DNA from 4 places in the Sodalis sp. RH14 genome. Region 2 is predicted to be linked to each of the others. Evidence: predicted binding sites of a transcription regulator. Region 2 holds the regulator's gene; each other region holds the start of a gene.
What was found. The regulator CRP, encoded in region 2, controls carbon source genes, mostly activating them, when cyclic AMP is high. The targets are predictions, from matches to a motif close to ATGTGANNNNNNTCACAT.
Positions count from the first base shown of each region.

Region 1 (5,943 bases), 410 kb from region 2:
ATGGGAGAGCAGGGCGTCGGTCACTTTGCGCATCATGCGGCTTTCCGGCGCAAACCGATGCCAGAACAGCATGCGGCGCTGGTATAGGCCCGGCGTCAGGTCTATCAGTTCGCCCGTCGCCAGCTCCCGTTCGATTTGCAGATGCGGGATCATGCAGCAGGTCGTGCCCTGGCGCGCCAGCTGCACGAAGGCTTCCGATGAGTTGACGATATGGCAGGGCACGCTGCCCGGCGGCAGGTCAAAGTTCTGCTGCAAAAACGCCTGGTGCATATCGTCCAGATGGTCAAACGCCACCGCCGGCGCTTTCAGCAGCGCGCTGCGCGTCACGCCGTGGGGGAAATAACGATCGGCAAAAGGCTGGGATGCCACGAACAGATAATCCAGGGCGCCCAGTTGATCCACCAGGCAGCTCGGCAGCGGCTGGGGCTGGATACTGACCGCGCCCACCACTTCGCCGCGCCTTAGCCTTTCCTGGGTACGCGTTTCATCTTCCACCTGTAAATTAAGGCGGATAGGCGAATCGGTCAGCACCGGTTTCAGCGCCGGCAGCAGCCAGGTCGCCAGGCTGTCGGCATTCACCGCCAGCGACAGCAGCAGCGGCGTGTCGCTGCCGTTATCGGTGCCCAGCCATTCGTCCTCCAGCAATTCCACCTGATGCAGCAAGGCCAGCAGCTTTTGCCCTTGTTCGGTGGGCCGTGGGGGAATGGTACGCACCAGCAGCGGCTGGCCGAACAGGTTTTCCAGTTGTTTTATGCGCTGCGATACCGCGGATTGGGTGATACATAATTTTTGCGCGGCGCGTTCAAAACCCCGTTCCCGTATCACGGCGTCAAGCGCCTGCAGCGTCCGATAGTCCGGGCGTTTCATTCTTTATCCCCTGCGTCGATATCTCTGTGCATCAATAGGTACTTTTTGGTCACCGGTTTTCACTATGCCATAGATTGACCCGGTTGCGGACGCAAAATTTCAGCCGTGTCAGGCGCGGGCATCCGGGATGCGGCGGGTTGTGGCGGAATTCACGCCATCGGCGATGATATTGTTTTATAATACCGCCCACTTTCCGTAGCCAAGGGCTTAATTATTTATGACGCAGGATGAACTGAAAAAGGCGGTGGGCTGGTCGGCATTGAAGTATGTGAAACCGGGCACGATCGTCGGCGTCGGCACCGGGTCCACCGCCGCGCATTTTATCGATGCCCTGGGCAGCATCAGGAATCAAATCGAAGGGGCGGTCTCCAGTTCGGACGCGTCTTCGGCCAAGCTGAAGAGCCTCGGTATCCCGCTGCTGGATCTCAACAGCGTCGACGTGCTGGACATCTATGTCGACGGCGCCGATGAAATCAACGGCCAGATGCAGATGATCAAAGGCGGCGGGGCGGCCCTGACGCGCGAAAAAATCATCGCGGCGGTCGCGCGTAAATTTATCTGTATCGTCGATGGATCCAAACGGGTGGACGTCCTGGGCAATTTTCCCCTGCCGGTGGAAGTGATCCCGATGGCGCGCGCCTATGTGGCGCGCGAGCTGGTGAAACTGGGCGGATTGCCGGAGTACCGCCAGGGCGTGGTAACCGATAACGGCAATATTATCCTGGACGTGCGCAACCTGCGCATCCTGGACGCGGTGGCCCTGGAAGACAAAATCAACAGCCTGCCCGGCGTGGTGACCGTGGGCCTGTTTGCCCGGCGCGGCGCGGATGTGGCGCTGATCGGCACCGCCGGGGGCGTTCAGGTTATCGAGTAACGGGCCGGTTTTACCGCCGCCCGGCGCCGCCGCCGGCTTGCCACGCCGGCGGCGGCGGATGTTAATTTTGTTTACATAGCATCTTTTATCGCCGCAGGCGAAATTCAGTGATAAATGTCACATTTATGCCATCGGCCTGCTATATATATGACGCTTCTCCACCAGACCAGAGGATTTATCCATAGCAATCGCTTATGGCTGCGTCTTATGCTGTCTTAAGGATAAACGGCCCTGTTGCCGCCACGGTAATTTTTGTTATTTTGTCCGGGTGCTGTGTGTTGCAGTCGCATCTGAAGTCTCAAAAAGGGTCGGGAAATGGCAAAAGTATCGCTGGAAAAAGATAAGATTAAGTTTCTGTTGGTCGAAGGTGTTCACCCCAGCGCGGTGGATAACCTGAAACGCGCCGGTTATACCAATATTGAATACCATAAGGGCGCGCTGGATTCCGCGGCACTGAAAGCCTCCGTGCGCGACGCGCACTTTATCGGCATCCGATCCCGTACCCACCTGACGGAAGACATCTTTGCCGCGGCGGAAAAACTCGTTGCCGTCGGCTGCTTTTGTATCGGCACCAATCAGGTCGATCTGAAAGCCGCGCTGAAAAAAGGCGTGCCGGTATTCAATGCGCCTTTTTCCAATACCCGCTCCGTGGCGGAATTGGTGCTCGGCGAAATGCTGCTGATGATACGCGGCGTCCCGGAGGCCAACGCCAAGGCGCACCGCGGCCAGTGGAACAAGCAGGCGAGCGGCAGCTATGAAGCGCGCGGCAAGAAACTGGGCATCATCGGTTACGGCCATATCGGCACCCAGCTGAGCATCCTGGCGGAAGGCCTGGGGATGCAGGTGTTCTATTACGATATCGAGAGCAAACTGTCCCTGGGCAACGCGCGCCAGGTGGATTCGCTGCCTGAGCTGCTGGGTATGTGCGACGTGGTCTCCCTGCATGTGCCGGATACCCAGTCCACCCGCAATATGATGGGCAAGGAAGAATTCGGCCATATGAAGCCGGGGTCGCTGTTTATCAACGCCTCGCGCGGTACGGTGGTGGATATCCCGGCCCTGTGCGACGCCCTGGCCAGTAAACATATCGCCGGCGCCGCCGTGGACGTGTTCCCGGAAGAGCCCGCCACCAACAGCGATCCGTTCAACTCGCCGCTGTGTGAATTCGATAATGTGATCCTGACGCCGCATATCGGCGGATCCACCGAGGAAGCGCAGGAAAATATCGGCGTGGAAGTGGCGGGCAAACTGGCCAAATACTCCGATAACGGTTCGACCCTGTCGGCGGTCAATTTCCCGGAAGTCTCGCTGCCGGAACATGGCGATAACGTCAGCCGTTTACTGCATATCCATGAAAACCGTCCCGGGATCCTGACCCGCATCAACCAGATTTTTGCCGAGCAAAGCATCAATATCGCCGCCCAGTATCTGCAAACCACGCCCGAAATCGGTTATGTGGTCATTGATGTGGAAACCGATACCGAAAATACCGCCCTGCAGCTGCTGAAGGCGATACCCGGCACTATCCGCGCCCGCCTGCTGTACTGATAGCTGCGCGCCTGACGTGGTCGACCCCAGCCCCGGCTTAGCAAGCCGGGGTTTTTTTATGGGTACCGCCAGCTTACCGCGCACGCCGGGTACACCACCGGGCCAAGGGCTGCCATCCGTCCCCGGCGGTTTACCAGCGCCAGTGCCGCGACGGGGTAACAATTTCCGGCAACGGGATATCCCAGGGCTCCGCCGGTATGGCGTCCACCTGCTGGCAATCGTGGGCCAGCCCGATGGGGTAGAAGCCGGCGCCGCGCCGCCAGTGCCGCAGGGTGCGATCGTAAAAGCCGCCGCCCATGCCCAGGCGCTGGCCCCGGGCATCAAAGGCCACCAGCGGGGTAAACAGGATATCGAGATGCCGCGCCGGCAAGAGCTGGGTCACGTCCAGCCGCGGCTCGCTGATATGCAGGCGGTTCAGCACCAGCGGCGTATCGGGCCTGTAGCGCAGGAACAACAGGTGGCCCGGGCTGAAAGGGTGCAGCACCGGCAAATAGACGCGCTGGTCGCGTTGCCAAAGCGCCTCAATAAGCGGCCGGGTATCCAGCTCGCCGTCAAACGATAAAAACAGCGCCAGGCTGCGGGCCGCGGTAACCCGCGGGTCGGCCAGCAGGGTTTTGACCAGCGCCGCGGCCGCAGCGGCCTGTTCGGCCGGGGTGAGCCGGCGGCGTTGCCGGCGGATATGGTTGCGGAGGCTTTGCCGCTGCAGGGACGTTTCGGGCGACTGGATCATGGCTGATTACGCGCTATACCGGAAAAAGAAGGTAATAAAGTATGTCATAAAGACGGTCCGGGGGGATGTCATAACGTACGCGGATAAAGAAATCGGGTCTGAAAAAACGCTGTCGGGGAATAGAGTGTGGCAGGGGGGGGGAAGCCTGATACGCCGTGCCGAGAGCCGTACCAAGCCGCGCCGCTGACGCGCGCGTCCGCTGCTGATGCAAGCCGACGCTACGCTATAAAGGGATCTCCGAGATGCCGCCGCAGGCTGTAACCCTTGAACCCATGGTTCAAGGTGAACGCAGCGTTATAACCTTAAGGCTTCTCGGACGAACCGAGCTTGCGCACCAGTTACAGATCGCCACATTCTTGTGGTAAAAATTATCGGCTCAGGGGACGGGCCCGCTGGCGAACACCTCAGAGAAATTTTGTATTCCTGTTCCGCGGGATTTTCCCGGCGGCTATCGTTACTCGAACTGCGTGCCTGGTCGCTCGGAGATACGGCCCTGTTCTACCAGTGCCTGCTCAATCGTCTGCTGCAGTAACCGGATCCGCTGTTCCATGTTGGCGGCGTAATCACGGGTTTTAACTCTTTCCTGCGCCAGTTCGTGGCATACGTTCAGTGCCGCGATAAAAACAAGCTGTTCTGTATTGGTGACTCTAGTGCGAACTTTGAGATCTTGCAACCGCTGATTAAGATCTTCCGCCGCCTGGTTCAACGCTTCTTGTTGTTCCGGCGGGCAATTTACCCTTAACGTGCGGCCAAAAATTTGAATATCTACCGGTTGTGCGGACATACCACCTTCCTGCTTTGTTACCGCGCCGACGCCAGGCCACTCCCGTTTCACCATTGCGGGAGCACAGGGCGGGCGCAACTATACTCTATATCCATGCGCTATATCAAACAGAAGAATCCATATAAAACAGAAGATACACGCCCTTTCTGGTATAGCTACGGACCTTGGTGGTAGCATAACACGAACTTATCCTGCCAACGACGATGAAAGCGCATGTCTATACAAAATACCTTTCCCGACTACGATAACCTGACCCAACTGCTTAACCAACAGGCCGTGGCGCTGACGCCGGCGGAAATGCATGGTTTGATAAGCGGCATGCTGTGCGGCGGCAACAAGGATCACAGTTGGCAGACGCTGGTGCACGAGCTGACCAACGAGGGCATGGCCTTTTCCCAGACCCTGGCCGACCCGCTGCGCCAGCTGCACGAAGCCACCGCGCAAACCCTGGACGACGAGGAGTTTATGTTTCAGCTGCTGCTGCCCGACGACGACCGCGCCACGGTATTCGAGCGCGTGGACGCGCTGGCCGGCTGGGTAAATCATTTCCTGCTGGGGCTGGGCGTGATGCAGCCGCATCTGGATAAAATCAAGGGCGAGCTAAAGGAAGCCATCGACGATCTGCGCAATATCGGCCAGCTCGGCTATGACGAAGATGAAGATCAGGAAGAGCTGGCGCAGTCGCTGGAGGAAGTCGTTGAATACGTGCGTATGGCCGCCATTCTTTGCCATAATGGATTTACCCGCTCGGAGCACGCCGGCCCGCTGGAAAAGCCAAAGCCGACGCTGCACTGATCGCCGCAACCGGCAGCACCGCCCGTTGAATTGTTGAGAGTATGGCAAGGCAGGAGAGAGTGATGACATCACAAGAATTTTTACGCCGCCGGCAGGCATTGTTGGCCAACATGGCTCCGGCCAGCGCCGCCGTCATTTTTGCGGCGCCGGAGGCGACGCGCAGCGCCGACAGTGAATATCCCTATCGCCAGAATAGCGACTTCTGGTATTTCACCGGGTTCAACGAACCGGAGGCGGCGCTGGTGCTTATCAAAAGCGACGCGACCCATTCGCACAGCGTGCTGTTCAACCGGGTGCGCGATCCCGGCGCCGAGACCTGGTTCGGCCGCCGCCTGGGCCAGGAGG
Region 1 is NZ_CP178739.1:4,810,724-4,816,666, reverse strand. Features, by position in the region: gene ACL2XQ_RS21925 (LysR family transcriptional regulator ArgP) at 1-867, opposite strand, end outside; gene rpiA (ribose-5-phosphate isomerase RpiA) at 1,085-1,741, shown strand; gene serA (phosphoglycerate dehydrogenase) at 2,057-3,289, shown strand; gene ACL2XQ_RS21910 (5-formyltetrahydrofolate cyclo-ligase) at 3,420-4,019, opposite strand; RNA gene ssrS (6S RNA) at 4,250-4,433, opposite strand; gene zapA (cell division protein ZapA) at 4,474-4,803, opposite strand; gene ACL2XQ_RS21895 (YecA family protein) at 5,017-5,598, shown strand; gene pepP (Xaa-Pro aminopeptidase) at 5,661-5,943, shown strand, end outside.
Region 1: a site for CRP is predicted at 1,847-1,864, ahead of serA (phosphoglycerate dehydrogenase). Genes of this name have one in related genera too.

Region 2 (5,943 bases):
TGACCAGGCCGGAGATACGCCGGGCGAATAGCGAAGCCCCTGGCCCCTAAGCGCTAAATATGCTAACACTCACTTCTGGGCCTTGATGCCGGGCGCACTTCTTCACGCCGCAATTCAACCAAGCGTAGGGTTACCATGTCGACAAAACACCCCATTATTGCCGTTACCGGTTCCAGCGGTGCGGGCACCACCACCACCAGCCTGGCGTTTCGTAAAATATTCCAGCAGTTGAATATCCACGCCGCCGAACTGGAGGGTGACAGCTTTCATCACTTTACCCGGCCGGAAATGGATATGGCGATCCGCAAGGCGCGGGATTTAGGGCGCCATATCAGCTACTTTGGTCCGGACGCCAATAACTTTGGCCTGCTGGAGCATACGTTTCATCAGTATGGCGATACCGGCCGCGGTCAGTCGCGTAAATATCTGCATACGTATGACGAGGCGGTGCCGTATAACCAGATCCCCGGTACCTTTACGCCCTGGCAGGCGTTGCCGGAACCGACGGACGTGTTATTTTACGAGGGGCTGCACGGCGGCGTGGTAACCGATAGCCATGACGTGGCGAAGCACGTGGATTTGCTGGTGGGCGTGGTGCCCATCGTCAACCTGGAGTGGATCCAGAAACTGGTGCGCGATACCGGCGAGCGGGGGCATTCGCGCGAGGCGGTGATGGATTCGGTGGTGAGGTCGATGGAGGATTATATTAACTACATCACGCCGCAGTTTTCCCGCACCCATATCAATTTCCAGCGGGTGCCGACCGTCGACACGTCGAACCCTTTCGCCGCCAAGGCGATTCCCTCACTTGACGAAAGTTTTGTCGTTATTCATTTCCGTAGCCTGGCGCATATCGACCTGCCTTATCTGCTGGCGATGCTGCAAGGCTCCTTTATTTCCAATATTAATACGCTGGTGGTGCCCGGGGGCAAGATGGGGCTGGCGATGGAGCTGATTATGGGGCCGCTGGTACAGCAGTTGCTGGAAGGAAAGGAAATTAAGTAAACTCGAGGCCTCGGGCGGGAACACCACGCCCGATTCGACCCCATCGGCATGCTTTCCCTTGAACACGCCAGGATTCGCTGCGGTGTTGGCGGGCCTAGCATACCGTGGGGCGCTCGGTCGGGCGGGAACACCACGCCCGATTCGACCCCATCGGCATGCTCTCCCTTGAACACGCCAGGATTCGCTGCGGTGTTGGCGGGCCTAGCATACCGTGGGGCGCTCGGTCGGGCGGGAACACCACGCCCGATTCGACCCCATCGGCATGCTCTCCCTTGAACACGCCGGGTTTGAGTGCGGTGTTGGCGGGCATACCGTGCCATGGGGCGCTCGGTCGGGCAGAGAAACCATGCCCGATTCGACCCCATTGGCGCGCTCTCCCTTGAACACGCCGGGTTTGAGTGCGGTGTTGGCGGGCCGGTTAGGCGGCGGGGGCGTGGTGTTCGTCGCGCACTTCAAAGCTGTGGGTCATATTGACCGACGCGCCGAGCATCAGTGAGACCGAGCAGTATTTTTCCGCCGATAGCGTCACCGCCCGCTCCACCGCCTTGTCGGTCAGCCCGGCGCCGGTGACGATAAAATGCAGGTTGATATGGGTAAACAGGCGCGGCGCCTCGTCGCGGCGCTCGGAGGTGAGTTTGACCTCGCAGTCCCGGACGTCCTGCCGCGCTTTGTGTAAAATCGATACCACATCAATGGCGCTGCAGCCGCCGACCGACATCAATACCATTTCCATTGGGCTGGGCGCTTTTTCGCCCGCGTTCCCATCCATCAAAACCTGGTGGCCCGAGGCGGATTCGCCCATGAAAGACAACCCTTCTACCCATTTGACCCGTGCCTGCATTATGATACTCCTGATGAAAAGCTTTCCAGCAGACTACATTTTTGTTGGAAAACTGGCAATGTTACTGAACATACTTCATGCTGAAGCAAGACAACAGAAGACACTGCTTCAAACCTATGCTAAAAACAAGGCTGGATCGGCCTCATGATAATGAAAGGGCAAGAGATCGATCGGAACATCACATTACCAGACCCTAATAAGTTCCCTTACGTCGCTCCGTTTAAACGCGGAGTCAGAGTGAATAATACAAGCGCCGTAACAGGGAATACGATGTCCCGAACCTGGGATAGCGATGACAAAAGAGGATAACAGCGAATGGTTCTCGGCAAACCGCAAACAGACCCGACTCTCGAATGGTTCCTGTCTCATTGCCATATTCATAAGTATCCATCGAAGAGTACACTTATACATCAGGGTGAAAAGGCTGAAACGCTTTACTACATCGTTAAGGGCGCCGTGGCGGTGCTGATTAAGGATGAAGAAGGCAAAGAGATGATTCTCTCCTATCTTAACCAGGGAGATTTCATCGGTGAGCTCGGCCTATTCGAGGAAGGTCAGGAACGCAGTGCCTGGGTACGGGCGAAAACCGCCTGTGAAGTCGCCGAGATTTCGTATAAAAAATTCCGGCAGCTGATTCAGGTGAATCCGGATATCCTGATGCGCCTGTCGGCGCAAATGGCCAGTCGTTTACAGGTAACGTCGGAAAAAGTCGGCAACCTGGCATTCCTGGACGTTACCGGACGCATAGCGCAAACCCTGTTGAACCTGGCGAAACAACCCGACGCCATGACCCACCCCGACGGCATGCAGATAAAAATCACCCGTCAGGAAATCGGCCAGATTGTCGGCTGTTCCCGCGAGACGGTAGGACGTATTCTTAAAATGCTCGAAGATCAAAATCTTATATCCGCGCACGGTAAAACCATTGTTGTTTACGGCACGCGCTGATAGCCCCGTTATACAGGCGTGGTGCTTCGTACCACGCTTTTTTTGCTGACAGTATGTGGCGCCGGTTAATCTACCACCCTGAAGTAAACTATGCCCTGCGGCAAACCATCGTGCTATGCCTGCCGGTGGCCGCCGGCCTGTTATTCGGCAGCTTGCAAAACGGCCTGCTGTTTTCGTTGGTCCCTGCCTGCTGCAATATCGCCGGCCTCGATACCCTGCATAAACGGTTTTTCAAGCGACTGGCCGTCGGCGGCGTGCTGTTCGCGCTGAGCAGCGTGCTGATCCAGGTGCTGTTGGCCGTGCCGGTGCCGTTGCCCTTGGTGATGCTCGGCCTGGCGCTGCTGTTCGGCGTTACCGGTGAAATCAGCCCGCTGCACGGCCGTTTATTGCCCGCCGCGCTTATCGCCGCCATCTTTACCCTGGGGCTGGCCGGCAATGTGCCGCCCGCCGTGCCGCCGCTGCTGTATATTGCCGGCACCGCCTGGTACGGGCTGTTCAACGCCCTGTGGTTCCGGTTGTGGAAGGAGCAGCCGATGCGGGAATCGCTTAGCCTGCTGTATCGGGAGCTGGCGGATTATATCGAGGCGAAATATACCCTGCTGACACAGCATACCGATCCGGAAACCGCCCTGCCGCCGCTGTTTGCCCGCCAGCAGGCGGTGATTGATCTGATTGCCCAGGTATACCAGCAGCTTTATATGCTGTCGGCCAATGATCAGCTGCAGTACAAACGCCTGCTGCGTTCTTTCCAGGTGGCGCTGGATTTGCAGGAGCATATCGCCGTCAGCCTGCACCAGCCGGACGAAGTACAAAAACTGGTGGCGCAAAGCCACGCCGAGGCGGTTATCCGCTATAACGCCCGGCTGATTGCCGCGCGGTTGCGGGTACTGGCGGATGATATTCTCTATCACCGGCAGCCGGGGCGTTTTAACATGGCCACCGCGCTGTCGGCCCTGGAAAAAATTGCCGACCGGCATCCGGATAATCCGGTCGGACAGTTTTGTTATTACCATTTCAGCCGTATCGCCCGGCTGCTGCGTACCCAGCGCCCGCTTTACCGCCGCGACCTGATGGCCGACAACCAGCAGCGGCTGTCGTTTTGGCATGCGCTGGTCAGCTACTGTTCCTTTAAATCCATGGCGCTGCGCAGCGCGGCAAGGCTTGGGATTATGCTGGCCATCGGCAGCAGCCTGGGGCTGGTATTGGATCTCCCCAAACCCTACTGGATTTTAATGACGGTGATGTTTGTCAGCCAGAACGGCTATAACGCCACCCGGGTGCGGATCCAGCATCGGGCCCTGGGCACGTTGGCGGGGTTGGTGATTGCCGCCGGCACGCTGCAATTCAGGCTGAGCGACGGCACGGTATTGCTGTGCATGTTGTTCCTGACGCTGGCGTCTTACCTGGTGTTGCGCAAAAATTACGGCCTGGCGATGATCGGCATGACGGTGACCGCGGTGTATACGTTGCAGCTACTGTCGCTGAACGGCGCGCATTTCCTGGTGCCCAGGCTGGTGGATACGCTGATCGGCTGTATGCTGGCGTTCGGCGGCATGCTGTGGTTATGGCCGCAGTGGCAAAGCGGTATGCTGCGCAAAAACGCCCATCTGGCGCTGGAGCGGGACCAGGACGCGCTGCGACTGCTGCTGCAACCCGCCCCCGAGCCGGCGGCGCTGGCCTACGCGCGCATGAAGGTCAACCAGGCGCACAACGCGCTGTTTACGTCGCTTAGCCAGGCGATGCGGGAGCCGGCGTTTAATTCGCGCTATCTGACCGATATGCGTTTATGGGTGACCCATAGCCAGTTCATCGTCGAGCACATCAATGCCATGACCATCCTGGCGCGGGATCACTACATGCTGACGCCGACGCTGGCGCAAAAGTACCTGGCCTCTTGCGAGGTGGCGCTGCAGCGCTGCCAGCAACGGCTGGAATATGACGGCCCAAGCTCAGACAGCCCGGTGATGGATGCCGCCGGCGAAACGCCGGAGCTGCCCGGCACCCTGATGGAACGCCATCTGCGGCGTATTCTGTTCCATCTGGGCGTGATGCATACGATTTCATCGGTAGCCTGGCGCCAGCGGCCGCAGCACGGCAACTGGCTGGCGCGCCGGTTAAGCCATTAGTCTCCCGCCGCGCGCCTTAGGGTTTGGCGGCGATAACCTGCGCCACCGCCTGTTCAAACCGGGCCATGCCCTGTTCGATATCGGCGAACTCCACCACCAGCGACGGCGCGAAACGGATGACGTCCGGACCGGCGTTGAGGATCATCAGGCCCTGCGCGGCGCTGGCGTGCAGGAACTCGCGCGCCCGGCCATGGAACTGCGGCCGCAGTTCGGCGCCCAGCAGCAGGCCCATGCCGCGCACATCCGAAAATACCTGATATTTGTCGTCAATCGCCTGGAGCGCGCTGACGAAACGATCGTGCCTTTCGTTAATGCCCGCCAGGACTTCCGGCTGGTTAATCACATCCAGCGCCGCCTCGGATACCGCGCAGGCCAGGGGATTGCCGCCATAGGTGGTGCCGTGGGTGCCCACTTTCATCACCGAGGCGATCTCTTCCGTAGTCAGCATGGCGCTGATGGGGAAACCGCCGCCCAGCGCCTTGGCGGTGGTCAGAATATCCGGCGTTACGCCATAGTGCATATAGGTAAACAGCTTGCCGGTGCGCCCCATGCCGCACTGCACTTCGTCCATCACCAGCAGCGCCTGATTTTGGTCGCACAGATCGCGCAGGCCCTGCAGGAATTCCGGCGTGGCGGGCATAATGCCCCCTTCACCCTGAATCGGCTCCACCACCACGGCGCAGGTATGATCATCCATCACCGCCTTGACGGCCGCCAGATCGTTAAAAGGCACATGGACGATATCCGCCGGTTTTGGCCCGAAGCCGTCGGAATATTTTGGTTGCCCGCCCACGGTAACGGTAAACAGCGTGCGGCCGTGGAACGCGTTATGAAAAGCGATGATTTTGGTTTTATAGGGGCTGTGGCGGGTAATGGCGTAGTGACGCGCCAGCTTAAACGCCGCTTCATTGGCCTCGCCGCCCGAATTGGCAAAAAACACCCGGTCGGCAAAGGTGGCGTTAATCAGCTTGCGCGCCAGGCGCAGCGCCGGTTCGTTGGTAAAGACGTTGCTGGTGTGCCATA
Region 2 is NZ_CP178739.1:5,216,964-5,222,906, forward strand. Features, by position in the region: gene ACL2XQ_RS23880 (YheU family protein) at 1-31, shown strand, start outside; gene ACL2XQ_RS23885 (phosphoribulokinase) at 136-1,005, shown strand; gene ACL2XQ_RS23890 (OsmC family protein) at 1,424-1,846, opposite strand; gene ACL2XQ_RS23895 (hypothetical protein) at 1,806-1,994, shown strand; gene crp (cAMP-activated global transcriptional regulator CRP) at 2,162-2,794, shown strand; gene ACL2XQ_RS23905 (YccS/YhfK family putative transporter) at 2,848-4,920, shown strand; gene argD (bifunctional acetylornithine/succinyldiaminopimelate transaminase) at 4,937-5,943, opposite strand, start outside.

Region 3 (5,943 bases), 600 kb from region 2:
CCTAAATCAAAGATATAAAGCATGGCTCCCTCCCGATCTTTCATCATGTTCCCACTGTAGCGGGAAAAGGGCCAACTGAACAGCCATGAACACGCATTCGGATGCTTTCGCCGGCCGGCCGTTGACCTCAGCCATGCCGATTCGATTGTGCCGCGTCCTGAAGGCTAACCGGCCAGTCCGGTCTCCACGCTGAATTCCCGCGTCGCGCCCGGCTCCAGCGCAATCAGTGTGCCGGCCCGGCTGGCGGCGATATGGCCTTCGGGACGGCAGGTGGCCGGCAGGATAAACGCCGCCACTTTTTGATCGCCGTTATGGAGTATCCAGCGCGTGGCATGGTTAAACTGCGCCGTATCGAAACGCGTGACAAAGCGCGGCCCCGTCCCCGGCGCCTGCATAACACATTCCACCCGATCGGTATAGGTTGCCAGGTTGTCGGCAAAAAAGACAATTTCCGGATCGTAGAACTGCGGTTGGTCCAGCGCCTTAAGCGCCGACGGATCGCGGGCCAGCCCGGCGGTATATTCCAGCCACTGCGGCGTGGGGTGCACATGGCCTGGAATCGAGGTACGCAGCGCAAACGCCGCGGCAGGAATATTCTGGCTAAAGGTCGCCTGGGGAACATAGGCGTAGTTCATATGGCACATATACTGGAGCGGCATCGGCACGCTGGCCAGATTGGTGACCCGCATGGCGATGGTCATCAGTGTCGCGCCGGCGCCCAGCCTGACCGAGGGCGACGCCAGGTAATGATCACCAAAGCCTTTAACATATTCATAGCCGCCGCCCAGGGTTACGCTGTCGCCATCCACCAGCAGGAAAGCGCTATCCATACGTGCGCAGGGCATTTCGCCATGCAGGGGATGGGTATCTTCCGGCGCCGGGCAGCCGTTGCTCAGCAGGCCGGAGTGGAACGCAAAGCAGCCATAGGTATCCACCACCGACTCGCCCCATTTGGGCTCGCTAAAGGGGTTCTCCATGCGCAGGCTATGGCCGTCGAACTGCGCGTCCCATACCATCTGCCCGTAAAAGGGCAGCAGGGTGATAAACCCCCGGCTATTGCGCAGGGTCACGGCTTCGATACCCGAAGGATAGGTAAATAACGTGACGCTAAGTTCACCATTCTCCACCAGACGAAACGGCTGTCCGGTGAATTGCTGGCGCGTAAGATGAATAACAGCGGCCATAATATCGACTCCTTGCTTAAAGTTGGTTATCCATCATCGATTCCGCGGTCGCGATTCGCGGTTGTTTATTGCGCAGTTCGCCCCAGAAATAGTAACCGACATAGGCAAAGCACAATAATGACACGCCGAACGCCTGTTTCATCGACCCGAGATGATCGGAGACATACCCCTGGATTGCCGGCACCACGGCGGCGCCGACGATGGCCATAACGATCACCGCGCCGGCCACTTCGGTATATTTATTATCCACCGTATCGAGCGTGCCGGCATAAATGGTGGCCCAGCAGGGTCCGAACAGTACGCTGACAAATACCGCGGCATAGACGGCGGTGAAGTTCGGCACCAGCACCACATAGGCCAGCGTCGCCACGCCCAGGATAGAATAGGCGATAAGGACTTTTTGCGGGTTAAAGCGCGTCATCAGGAAATTGGCGACAAATTTACCGATAAAAAAACAGATAAAGCTGTAAATCATAAAGTTGGACGCGTCACGCTCATTTACCGCCCCCAGGTTCAGCGCCAGACGGATGGTAAACGACCATACGGCCACCTGCATGCCCACATAGAGAAACTGCGCCGCGATGCCCTTGCGAAAACGCGCATTGCCGGCAAGATAACGCAGCGTTTCGCCCATGCCGGGCGCGGCGCGGCGGTTTTGCTTATCGGGCTGCGGTTTGCAGTGGGGATACCGGGTGAGCATAAACAGCACCATCACCACCACCAGCACCATAATCAGGTATTTATAGGGTTCCAGGGTCAGTTCCAGCATATTGAGACGGAACTGATGCACCTGCTCCGGCGTCATGGCGGCCATTTGGCTGCTTAAACTGCCGCCTTCCTGAAACACCAGGTATTTCCCCAGCACAATACCCATCAGCGCGCCGATGGGATAAAACGTCTGGCTGATGTTCAGCCGCAGGGTCGCGTAATCGCGATGACCGATCATCGAGCTGTAGGTATTGGCCGCGGTCTCAAGAAAGCTTAAGCCGATGGCGATGGCAAAAATGGCCGCCAGGAACATGGTATAGGTGGCCATATGGGAGGCGGGATAGAACAGTACGCAGCCGATGATATACAGCGACAGGCCGATCATAATGGCCATTTTGTAGCTGCTTTTGCGGATAACCATCGACGCCGGGATGGCAATCAGGAAATAACCGCCGTAAAAGGCGCTTTGCACCAGGGCGCTGGCAAAATCGCTCAATGCGAACACCGTTTTGAACTGGGTGATCAGGATATCGTTAAGGCTGGCGGCGCAGCCCCATAGCGGAAACAGGCAGGACAGCAGGATAAATTGAAACAACGGTGTTTTGTTTAAATAGCCGTCAGGCATTTGTACCGTATTGTGGCGCATGATGTTATTCCTGATGAAGGGTGGCAAGGAAATCATGGAACTGGGAAGCCTCGGCATAGGAACGCTGGGTGCCTTTACCCCGGACGCTGTAGGCGGCATAGGCGGACGCGTAGCGCATGGCCTGTTTGATATCGCCGCGCGCGACAAAATAATGCGCAAAACAGCCGATAAACGCATCGCCGGCGCCGCTGGTATCCACGGCGTCGACCGGTACCGGATCGACCCGGTACACCTCGTTGCCGCTTAGCCACATCGAGCCGCGATGCCCCATGGTAATAATCAGGTTCTTCAATCCTTTGGCCAGCAGCGAACGGCCGGCCAGCAGGATATGCTCCTCGCTGTCCACCGGCATGCCGGTCAGAATTTCCAGCTCTGTCTCGTTAGGCATAAAAAAGTCGCACCGGCAGGCATACGCGATATCCAGTTCCCGGGTGGCGGGCGCCGGATTAAGGATTACGGGAACCTGATGCCGGGCGGCAAAATCAATGGCGTGATAGACGGTGGCGAGCGGAATTTCCAGCTGCAGGATAATCAGCCGGCAGCCCTTGAGCTGTTCCGCCGCCCGATCGATGTCCTGCGCGCCGAGGTGATCGTTGGCGCCTTTGATAATCAGGATGCGATTATGTGAATCTGGATCGACAAAAATCGGCGCTACGCCGCTGGATACGCCCGCCACCGTTTCCACATAGCGGGTATCGACCCCATGGCGCACCAGGTTGTTAACGGTATTGTCCGCAAAGAGATCCTCGCCGACTTTACTGATCATCATCACCTCCGCCCCTAGCTTGGCGGCGGCTACCGCCTGATTGGCGCCCTTGCCGCCGCAGCCGATTTCAAAACCGGGGGCTTCCAGCGTTTCCCCGGTTTTAGGCATCTCTTTGATATAGGTGATTAAATCCACCATGTTGGAACCGATAACTGCGATATCCATAATTATTAGCCCTCATATTTTTAACCTTATTCAATGTTATTTTATTAACACTAACAAGACAAAAATGTTAGTAACATGACAATGATCACATCGTTTAATGAAAATTAAATTGCCACATGCCTATTGTAAGAGGCTTCTGTAATGTTATTATTCTCACATTATTATCGTGATAATACACATAAAGGACATTAACATGACTTCCCCTGAAATCGATTTTGCCCCTTACATCGACCATACCCTGCTGGCGCAGGATGCCACCGAAGCGCAGATCACCACGTTATGCGGCGAGGCTAAACAGTGCGGATTTTATGCGGTTTGCGTCAATTCCGGGTATGTGCCGCTTGCGGCGCGCTTGCTGCGCGACAGCCCGGTAAAGGTCTGCTCGGTGATCGGCTTTCCGTTGGGCGCCGGCCTGACCGCCGCCAAGGCGTTCGAGGCGCAGGCGGCGATTGCGGCGGGTGCGCAGGAAATAGATATGGTGATTAACGTCGGTTGGCTCAAAAGCGGCAATATTGACGCGGTAACCGCCGATATCCGCGCGGTCCGCGAGGTTTGCGCGGCTATTCCGTTGAAGGTAATATTGGAAACCTGTTTGTTGAGTTCACCACAAATTGTCGCGGTTTGCCGGATATGCCGCGAACTGAAGGTGGCGTTTGTGAAAACATCCACCGGCTTCAGCACCGGCGGCGCAAAAGAAGAACATGTCAGGCTGATGCGCGAAACCGTCGGCGAGGGTATGGGCGTAAAGGCCTCCGGCGCCGTACGCGATCGCCAGACCGCCACCGCCATGATCCTGGCCGGCGCCACCCGAATCGGCACCAGTTCAGGTGTCGCGATCGTATCGGGCAAGGCGTCCGCCAGCGACTATTAATTTCTGAGAACCCGGCGGAAATCGGGTCTGATAACGCAGGATGTCATATGGAAACGCGGCGCGAAGAAAGGATTAATAAACTGATACTCGCCCTGAAGCGGGAAGATAAGCTTCATTTGAAAGATGCCGCCGTCCTGCTGGGCGTCTCGGAGATGACCATCCGCCGCGATCTCAGCGCCGAACCCGCGCAGGTCGTACTGCTGGGCGGTTACGTGGTTAACGATCCGCGCAATAATAACGTTACCCACTATTTTGTTTCGGATCAAAAAGCCAAGCACGTTGAGGAAAAAACCCTTACCGGCCGCCTGGCGGCGGCGCTGATCGAGCCGGACGACACGGTTTTTTTCGACTGCGGCACCACCACCCCGTTTATCATCGATGCGATTGACGATGACCTGGCGTTTACCGCCGTCTGCTATTCCCTGAATACTTTCCTGGCGTTACAGGATCATCCTAATTGCAAAGTTATTTTATGCGGCGGCGAGTTCCACCCCGCCAACTGCATCTTTACGCCGCTGACCCAATATTCCATCCTGGATAATATCCGCCCCGATAAAGCGTTTATCTCCGCGGCGGGTATTGATATCGGTTTCGGCGCCACCTGCTTTAACTTTGACGAACTCACCATGAAGCATCGCGCGTTGTCCATGTCGCAGCAGGCGATCCTGGTGGCCGATCACAGTAAATTCGACAACATCAAACCCGCCTTTATCGGTGCTTTATCCTTGTTTCATACCCTGATAACCGACCAATCGCCGCCGCCGAAATTTCATGAGTATTGCCAACAGCATGACATCAGGCTGCTTTATCGCCGGGAATAGCTGAACGGCGGGCAAAAAAATGCCGGGCTGCTTACGCAGACCGGCATTGTTACGTTATCGCCGCCTGGGCCGACGGGTTTAAGCTTCTTTACCCGAACGGTTAGCGCGTTTACGGTCATTTTCGGTCAAATGACGTTTACGTAAACGCACGGACAGCGGTGTCACTTCCACCAGTTCATCATCATCGATAAACTCCAGGGCCTGTTCCAGCGACATCTTGATCGGTGTCACCAGCGTCGTGGCCTCATCGGTGCCGGAAGCACGCATGTTGGTCAGTTTTTTACCTGTCAGGCAGTTTACCGTCAGGTCGTTGGAACGGGTGTGAATGCCGATAATCTGGCCTTCGTACACTTCCGCGCCGTGGCCCAGGAACAAACGGCCGCGATCCTGCAGGCTGTACAAGGCGTAGGCTACCGCTTTGCCCTGGCCGTTGGAAATCATCACGCCGTTCTGGCGTTGGCCGATTTCACCCGGACGGACATCGTCATAATGGCTGAACGACGAATACAGCAGGCCGGTGCCGGACGTCATGGTTAAAAAGTCGGTGCGAAAACCAATCAAGCCGCGGCTGGGGATGATGTAATCAAGACGGATGCGTCCTTTGCCATCCGGCAGCATATCGCGCATTTCACCTTTACGGATGCCCATGGCTTCCATAACCGGGCCCTGGTTCTGTTCTTCGATATCCAGGGTAACTTGTTCGAACGGCTCTTGTTTCTTGCCGTCGACGGTACGATAGATAACTTTCGGGCGCGATACGGCGATTTCAAAACCTTCACGCC
Region 3 is NZ_CP178739.1:5,814,621-5,820,563, reverse strand. Features, by position in the region: gene yihX (glucose-1-phosphatase) at 1-23, opposite strand, end outside; gene ACL2XQ_RS26460 (aldose 1-epimerase family protein) at 165-1,184, opposite strand; gene fucP (L-fucose:H+ symporter permease) at 1,201-2,538, opposite strand; gene rbsK (ribokinase) at 2,543-3,469, opposite strand; gene deoC (deoxyribose-phosphate aldolase) at 3,663-4,340, shown strand; gene deoR (DNA-binding transcriptional repressor DeoR) at 4,388-5,161, shown strand; gene typA (translational GTPase TypA) at 5,240-5,943, opposite strand, start outside.
Region 3: a site for CRP is predicted at 3,611-3,628, ahead of deoC (deoxyribose-phosphate aldolase). Genes of this name have one in related genera too.

Region 4 (5,943 bases), 1.7 Mb from region 2:
CGGCTACCTATTTTATATCGGCGATCGCCTGCGTACCGATTTACCTTACCGCAGCCAGGCGGATGAGACCTGCGATTGGTATCGGCTGCGGCATGAACAGGCGCTGACGCCGGCGGCGGTGGTGCGCCTGGCCGAATCCGCCTATGAAAAATACGGTTTTAATGATTTCAAGCTCAAGGGCGGGGTGCTGGCCGGGCAGGAGGAAGCCGCGGCGGTTACCGCCCTTGCGGCGCGTTTTCCCCAGGCGCGCATCACCCTGGACCCCAACGGCGCCTGGTCGCTCGCCGAGGCCATCGCCCTGGGCAAACAACTGCGCGGGGTGCTGGCCTATGCCGAGGATCCCTGCGGCGCCGAGCAGGGCTTTTCCGGCCGCGAGGTGATGGCGGAGTTCAAGCGCGCCACCGGCCTGCCCACCGCCACCAATATGATCGCCACCGACTGGCGGCAAATGGGGCATACCCTGGCGCTGCAATCGGTGGACATTCCCTTAGCCGATCCGCACTTCTGGACAATGCAGGGGTCGGTACGGGTTGCGCAGCTGTGCCACGAATGGGGACTGACCTGGGGCTCGCATTCCAACAATCATTTCGATATTTCGCTGGCGATGTTCACCCACGTGGCGGCCGCCGCGCCGGGAAACATCACCGCCATCGATACCCACTGGATCTGGCAGGAAGGGGACCAGCGCCTGACCAGGGAGCCGCTGCAAATCGTCGGCGGTAAAGTCAAGGTGCCGGAAAAACCGGGGCTCGGTATTGAACTGGATAGGGATCAGCTGATGAAGGGCAATGCGCTCTATCAGCAACATGGCCTTGGCGCGCGTGACGACGGCATCGCCATGCAATACCTGATCCCCAATTGGCGCTTCGATAATAAACGTCCGGCGCTGGTGCGCTAGCGCTGGGCGGCGCCCCGGTCCGCCTTGGGCGTGGGCGCCGTGGCGACAGCCGCAGGCTAATCCTGGGGTAAAAAAAAAGGCCGGGAGCGATTCCCGGCCAACCTATCAAAGTTCATTCACACATAGCAAAGGGTGGTTCAGTGGTGGTAAGGGTAATCAGGTCACCGGCGCCGGGTTGAATACCGACAGGGCGTTATGAATGCCCCATTGATCGGACCAGGTTTTTTTGCGGCCGCTGGCGATATCCAGGATCAGTTCAAACAATTGCCAGCCCACGTCTTCAATGGTTGCCCTGCCGGTGGCGATGGAACCGGCGCTGATATCCATCAAATCAAACCAGCGGTCGGCCAGCGCGTCGCGCGTCGCCATCTTGATCACCGGCACGGCCACCAAACCATAGGGCGTGCCGCGCCCGGTGGTAAATACCTGTATGGTGATGCCGGAGGCAAGCTGCTGGGTACCGCAAATAAAATCACTGGCGGGGGTGGCGGCGAAAATCAGCCCCTTTTTTGTCGGACGCTGGCCGGGGGAGAGCACCTCCACAATGGCGCTGGTGCCTGATTTGGCGATGGAACCGAGCGATTTCTCAACAATATTGGCCAAACCGCCTTTTTTATTGCCCGGGGTGGTATTGGCGCTGCGATCGCTTTTACCATCGTCAAGATAATTATCATACCAGGCCATTTCCTCCAACAACCGGCGTCCCACCTGTTCGTCAGCCGCCCGCGGCGTCAGCAGGTGGATGGCGTCGCGCACTTCGGTCACTTCCGAAAACATCACCGTCGCGCCGCAGCGCACCAGCAGATCGGAGGCAAAGCCCACCGCCGGATTGGCGGTTACGCCGGAGAACGCATCGCTGCCGCCGCACTGCGTGCCCACCACCAGATCGGATACCGGGCAGGTTTGGCGCTGGCGGGTGTTCAGACGCTGCAGATGATCTTCCGCTACCTGCAGAATATCATCCACCATGGACTTGAAGCCCACGTGTTTTTCGTCCTGGAGACGGGTGATGCTCACCCCCGGGCGTTCCACCGCGATGGGAATTTGATCCTCGGTGCCGGCCAGCAGGCGTTCGGGCGGCAATTTTTCGCAGCCCAGGCCAATCACCATGATTTCGCCGCCGAAATTCGGGTTGAGGGAGATATTATGGATGGTGCGAATCGGCACCACCGCGGCGGGCGCATTAATGGCCACGCCGCAGCCGTACAGATGGCTTAGCCCGACCACGCCGTCGACGTTGGGGTATTTTGGCAACAGATCGCGTTCAATCAGTTTCACCACGTATTCAACCACGCCGGCCACGCATTGTACGCTGGTGGTAATGCCCAGCAGGTTTTTAGTGCCGACGCTGCCATCGGCATTCCGGTACCCTTCGAAGGTATAGCCTTCCAGCGGCGGCAACGTCGGCGGGACCTTGGTGGCCAGAGGCAGGGTTTCCAGCGCCGGGGCCTTGGGCATCTCGACCAGCGATTCATCAATCCAGCTGCCCTGTTTGATTTCACGCAAGGCATAGCCAATCACTTCGCCATAACGGACGATATCGCCGCCGATGGCGATATCGCGCAGGGCGACTTTATGCCCTTGCGGAACATGCTCGATTAATTTCAAGCCGTCCGCGAATTGAGTGCCGGCCGGCAAACCATTATTGTTCACGATAATCGCGACGTTATCGTCGACGTGAACTTTGATATACAATGCCTTTTCCGCATTGGTCATTATTGTTGATGACATAAACGTCTCCGCAAATACTAATCTGTTGTTATAACCCGAACCAGCGTTCAGCCAGGATAACAATACGGGTGATGAGGATATTATATGCGGAATAGGGGCACTTCTCATTGTGCAAATGCACGATTTTATAGCGGCTATACCCGGGATTTATTTGTCATATGTTCAGTATAATGTGATAAAGGTCACCCTTCATTCGCGGCAGAATCCACGCCAAAAAATAACGTGACGACCGTCGTGCTTTCACGTGCTCATGTCCAAAAAATCGGTTATTTTAGGCTTAATTGTTGTGCTTATGCACAGTGCCATTTTTCACGATGGTTTTTATACTATGCAGGTCAGTTAAATAAGACACCAACCGGCCTACCGGTGAAATAAAAAGACTCTTACGAGAAAATATTAACTCACGATAAAAAAGCGCAACGCAAAAAATAGTGTGGTAATGATTTTTTGTGTTCCCGAAGTTTATCGCCTGATTAGAGCGTATTCAATGAGCACGACACCTCTGGTTTCAAGTAGAACAAAAACACATGTCCGTTATGTGATTTTATTAATTATCTTCCTGGTCACCGCGGTTAACTACGCCGATCGGGCAACCCTGTCCATTGCCGGTTCCGATGTCGCCAAGACGCTGGGGCTGGACGCCGGGCAAATGGGGCAGATATTCGCCGCGTTTGGCTGGGCCTACCTTATTATGCAAATTCCCGGCGGCTGGCTGCTGGACCGTTTCGGGTCCAAACGCGTTTATACCTACAGCCTGTTTTTCTGGTCGCTGTTTACGCTGCTGCAGGGATTCGTCGGCTTTTTCCCGGTGGCTTACGCGGCGATGACGCTGTTTATCCTGCGGTTTATGCTGGGTTTCTCCGAGGCGCCGTCTTTCCCGGCCAATGCGCGCATCGTCGCCGCCTGGTTCCCCACCATTGAACGCGGCACCGCGTCGGCGATTTTTAACTCGGCGCAGTATTTCGCCCTGGCGATATTTTCTCCTATCCTGGGCTGGCTGACCTATGCCTGGGGATGGGAACATGTCTTCACCGTCATGGGCGTGCTGGGTTTCATCATGACGATGGTGTGGATCAAATATATTCAAAACCCGAATAAACACCCCCGCGTTTCGCAGCAGGAGCTGGATTACATCGCCGCCGGCGGCGCCATGGTCGATATGGACACGCCGAGAGACGGTAAAAAAGACGGCCCGCGCTGGGATTATGTCAAACAGATGCTGACCAACCGCATGATGCTCGGCGTATTTTTCGGCCAGTATTTCATCAACAGTATTACTTGGTTCTTCCTGACCTGGTTCCCGATTTACCTGGTGCAGGATAAGGGCATGTCCATCCTGAAAGTGGGCCTGATTGCCTCGATCCCGGCGTTGTTCGGTTTTGCCGGCGGCGTCCTGGGCGGCGTGGTTTCCGATATTCTGATCAAGCGCGGCCACTCGCTGACCGTGGCACGTAAGATACCGATCGTCGTGGGCATGCTGCTGGCCACCAGCATTATCCTGTGCAACTACACCAACAATACGGTCATCGTGGTGGCGCTGATGGCGCTGGCGTTCTTCGGCAAAGGCTTCGGCGCCCTGGGCTGGCCGGTGATTTCCGATACTGCGCCGAAAGAAGTGATCGGCCTGTGCGGCGGCATATTCAATGTGTTCGGCAACGTGGCTTCCATCGTTACGCCGCTGGCTATCGGTTATATGGTCAAGGAATTGCATTCATTCAACGCCGCGCTGATCTTTGTCGGCTGTTCCGCCCTGGCGGCCATGCTGTGCTACCTGGTGGTGGTCGGCGAAATCAAGCGACTGGTGCTGGTTAAATCCTGATATCGCGGGCCCGGCGTTTTGGGGCCCGCTACTTTCTGTTTCATTGCATAGAGGTAAATTATGAACACTCCACTACTGCCTAACCGTTTTCGCCAGGGGTTACTTCAGGGGGAAACCCAGATTGGGTGCTGGTGCGCGCTGGCAAATCCCATTACCACGGAAGTGTTGGGCCTGGCGGGATTCGACTGGCTGGTACTGGACGGTGAGCACGCACCTAATGACGTCGGCACGTTTGTTCCGCAGTTGATGGCGCTTAAGGGCAGCCACAGCGCGCCGGTGGTGCGTCCGCCAACCAATGAGCCGGTGATTATCAAACGCCTGCTGGATATTGGTTTTTATAATTTCCTGATCCCGTTTGTCGAAACCGAAGAGCAGGCCCTGCGCGCGGTATCCTCCACCCGGTATCCACCCGCCGGCATCCGCGGCGTGTCGGTTTCCCATCGTTCCAATATGTTTGGCACCGTGCCGGACTATAACGCCACCATCAATGACAATATCACCGTGCTGGTGCAGATCGAAAGCCAGGAAGGCGTGGACAATATCGACGCCATCGCCGCTGTGGACGGCGTCGACGGTATCTTTGTCGGCCCGGGCGATTTGTCCGCGGCGCTGGGTTACCTGGGACAGCCGGGCCATGAAGCGGTGCAAAGCGTCATCCGCCATATTTTTGCCCGCGCCAAGGCCCATGGCAAGCCGAGCGGCATCCTGGCGCCGGTGGAAGCCGACGCCCGCCGTTATCTGGAGTGGGGCGCCACCTTCGTTGCGGTCGGCAGCGATCTCGGCGTATTCCGCGGCGGCACCCAGGCGCTGGCCGACAAATTTAAAAAATAACTGACATGGCGCGTCTGACGCGCCCTACACTTTTTATAGCAAGCGTTAAGAGGTAATAGTAATGAAAATTGGATTTATTGGCTTGGGCATCATGGGAAAACCAATGAGCAAAAACCTGCTGAAAGCGGGTTACTCATTAGTGGTACTGGATCGCAATACCGAAGCGGTAGCGGAAGTGGTTGCGGCCGGAGCCACCTCAGCCGACACGGCGAAGGCCGTGGCCGAACAAACCGATATCATTATCACCATGCTGCCGAACTCTCCGCATGTTAAAGAAGTGGTGCTGGGTGAAAACGGCGTGGTAGAAGGCGCCAAAGCCGGTACCCTGGTCATTGATATGAGCTCCATCGCGCCGTTGGCCAGCCGCGAAATCGCCGCCGCCCTGGCGGAAAAAGGCATCGACATGCTTGATGCCCCGGTCAGCGGCGGCGAGCCCAAAGCCATCGAAGGCACCCTGTCCGTGATGGTCGGCGGTGATAAGGCTTTATTCGACAAGAGCTTTGAACTGCTGAAGGCCATGGCGGCTTCCGTGGTGCATACCGGTGATATCGGCGCCGGTAACGTCACTAAACTGGCCAACCAGGTGATCGTGGCGCTGAATATCGCCGCCATGTCGGAAGCGCTGGTGCTGGCAACCAAGGCCGGCGTCGACCCGGAAAAAGTA
Region 4 is NZ_CP178739.1:929,694-935,636, forward strand. Features, by position in the region: gene gudD (glucarate dehydratase) at 1-898, shown strand, start outside; gene garD (galactarate dehydratase) at 1,055-2,629, opposite strand; gene ACL2XQ_RS04070 (MFS transporter) at 3,117-4,448, shown strand; gene garL (2-dehydro-3-deoxyglucarate aldolase) at 4,509-5,279, shown strand; gene garR (2-hydroxy-3-oxopropionate reductase) at 5,335-5,943, shown strand, end outside.
Region 4: a site for CRP is predicted at 2,800-2,817, ahead of garD (galactarate dehydratase). Genes of this name have one in related genera too.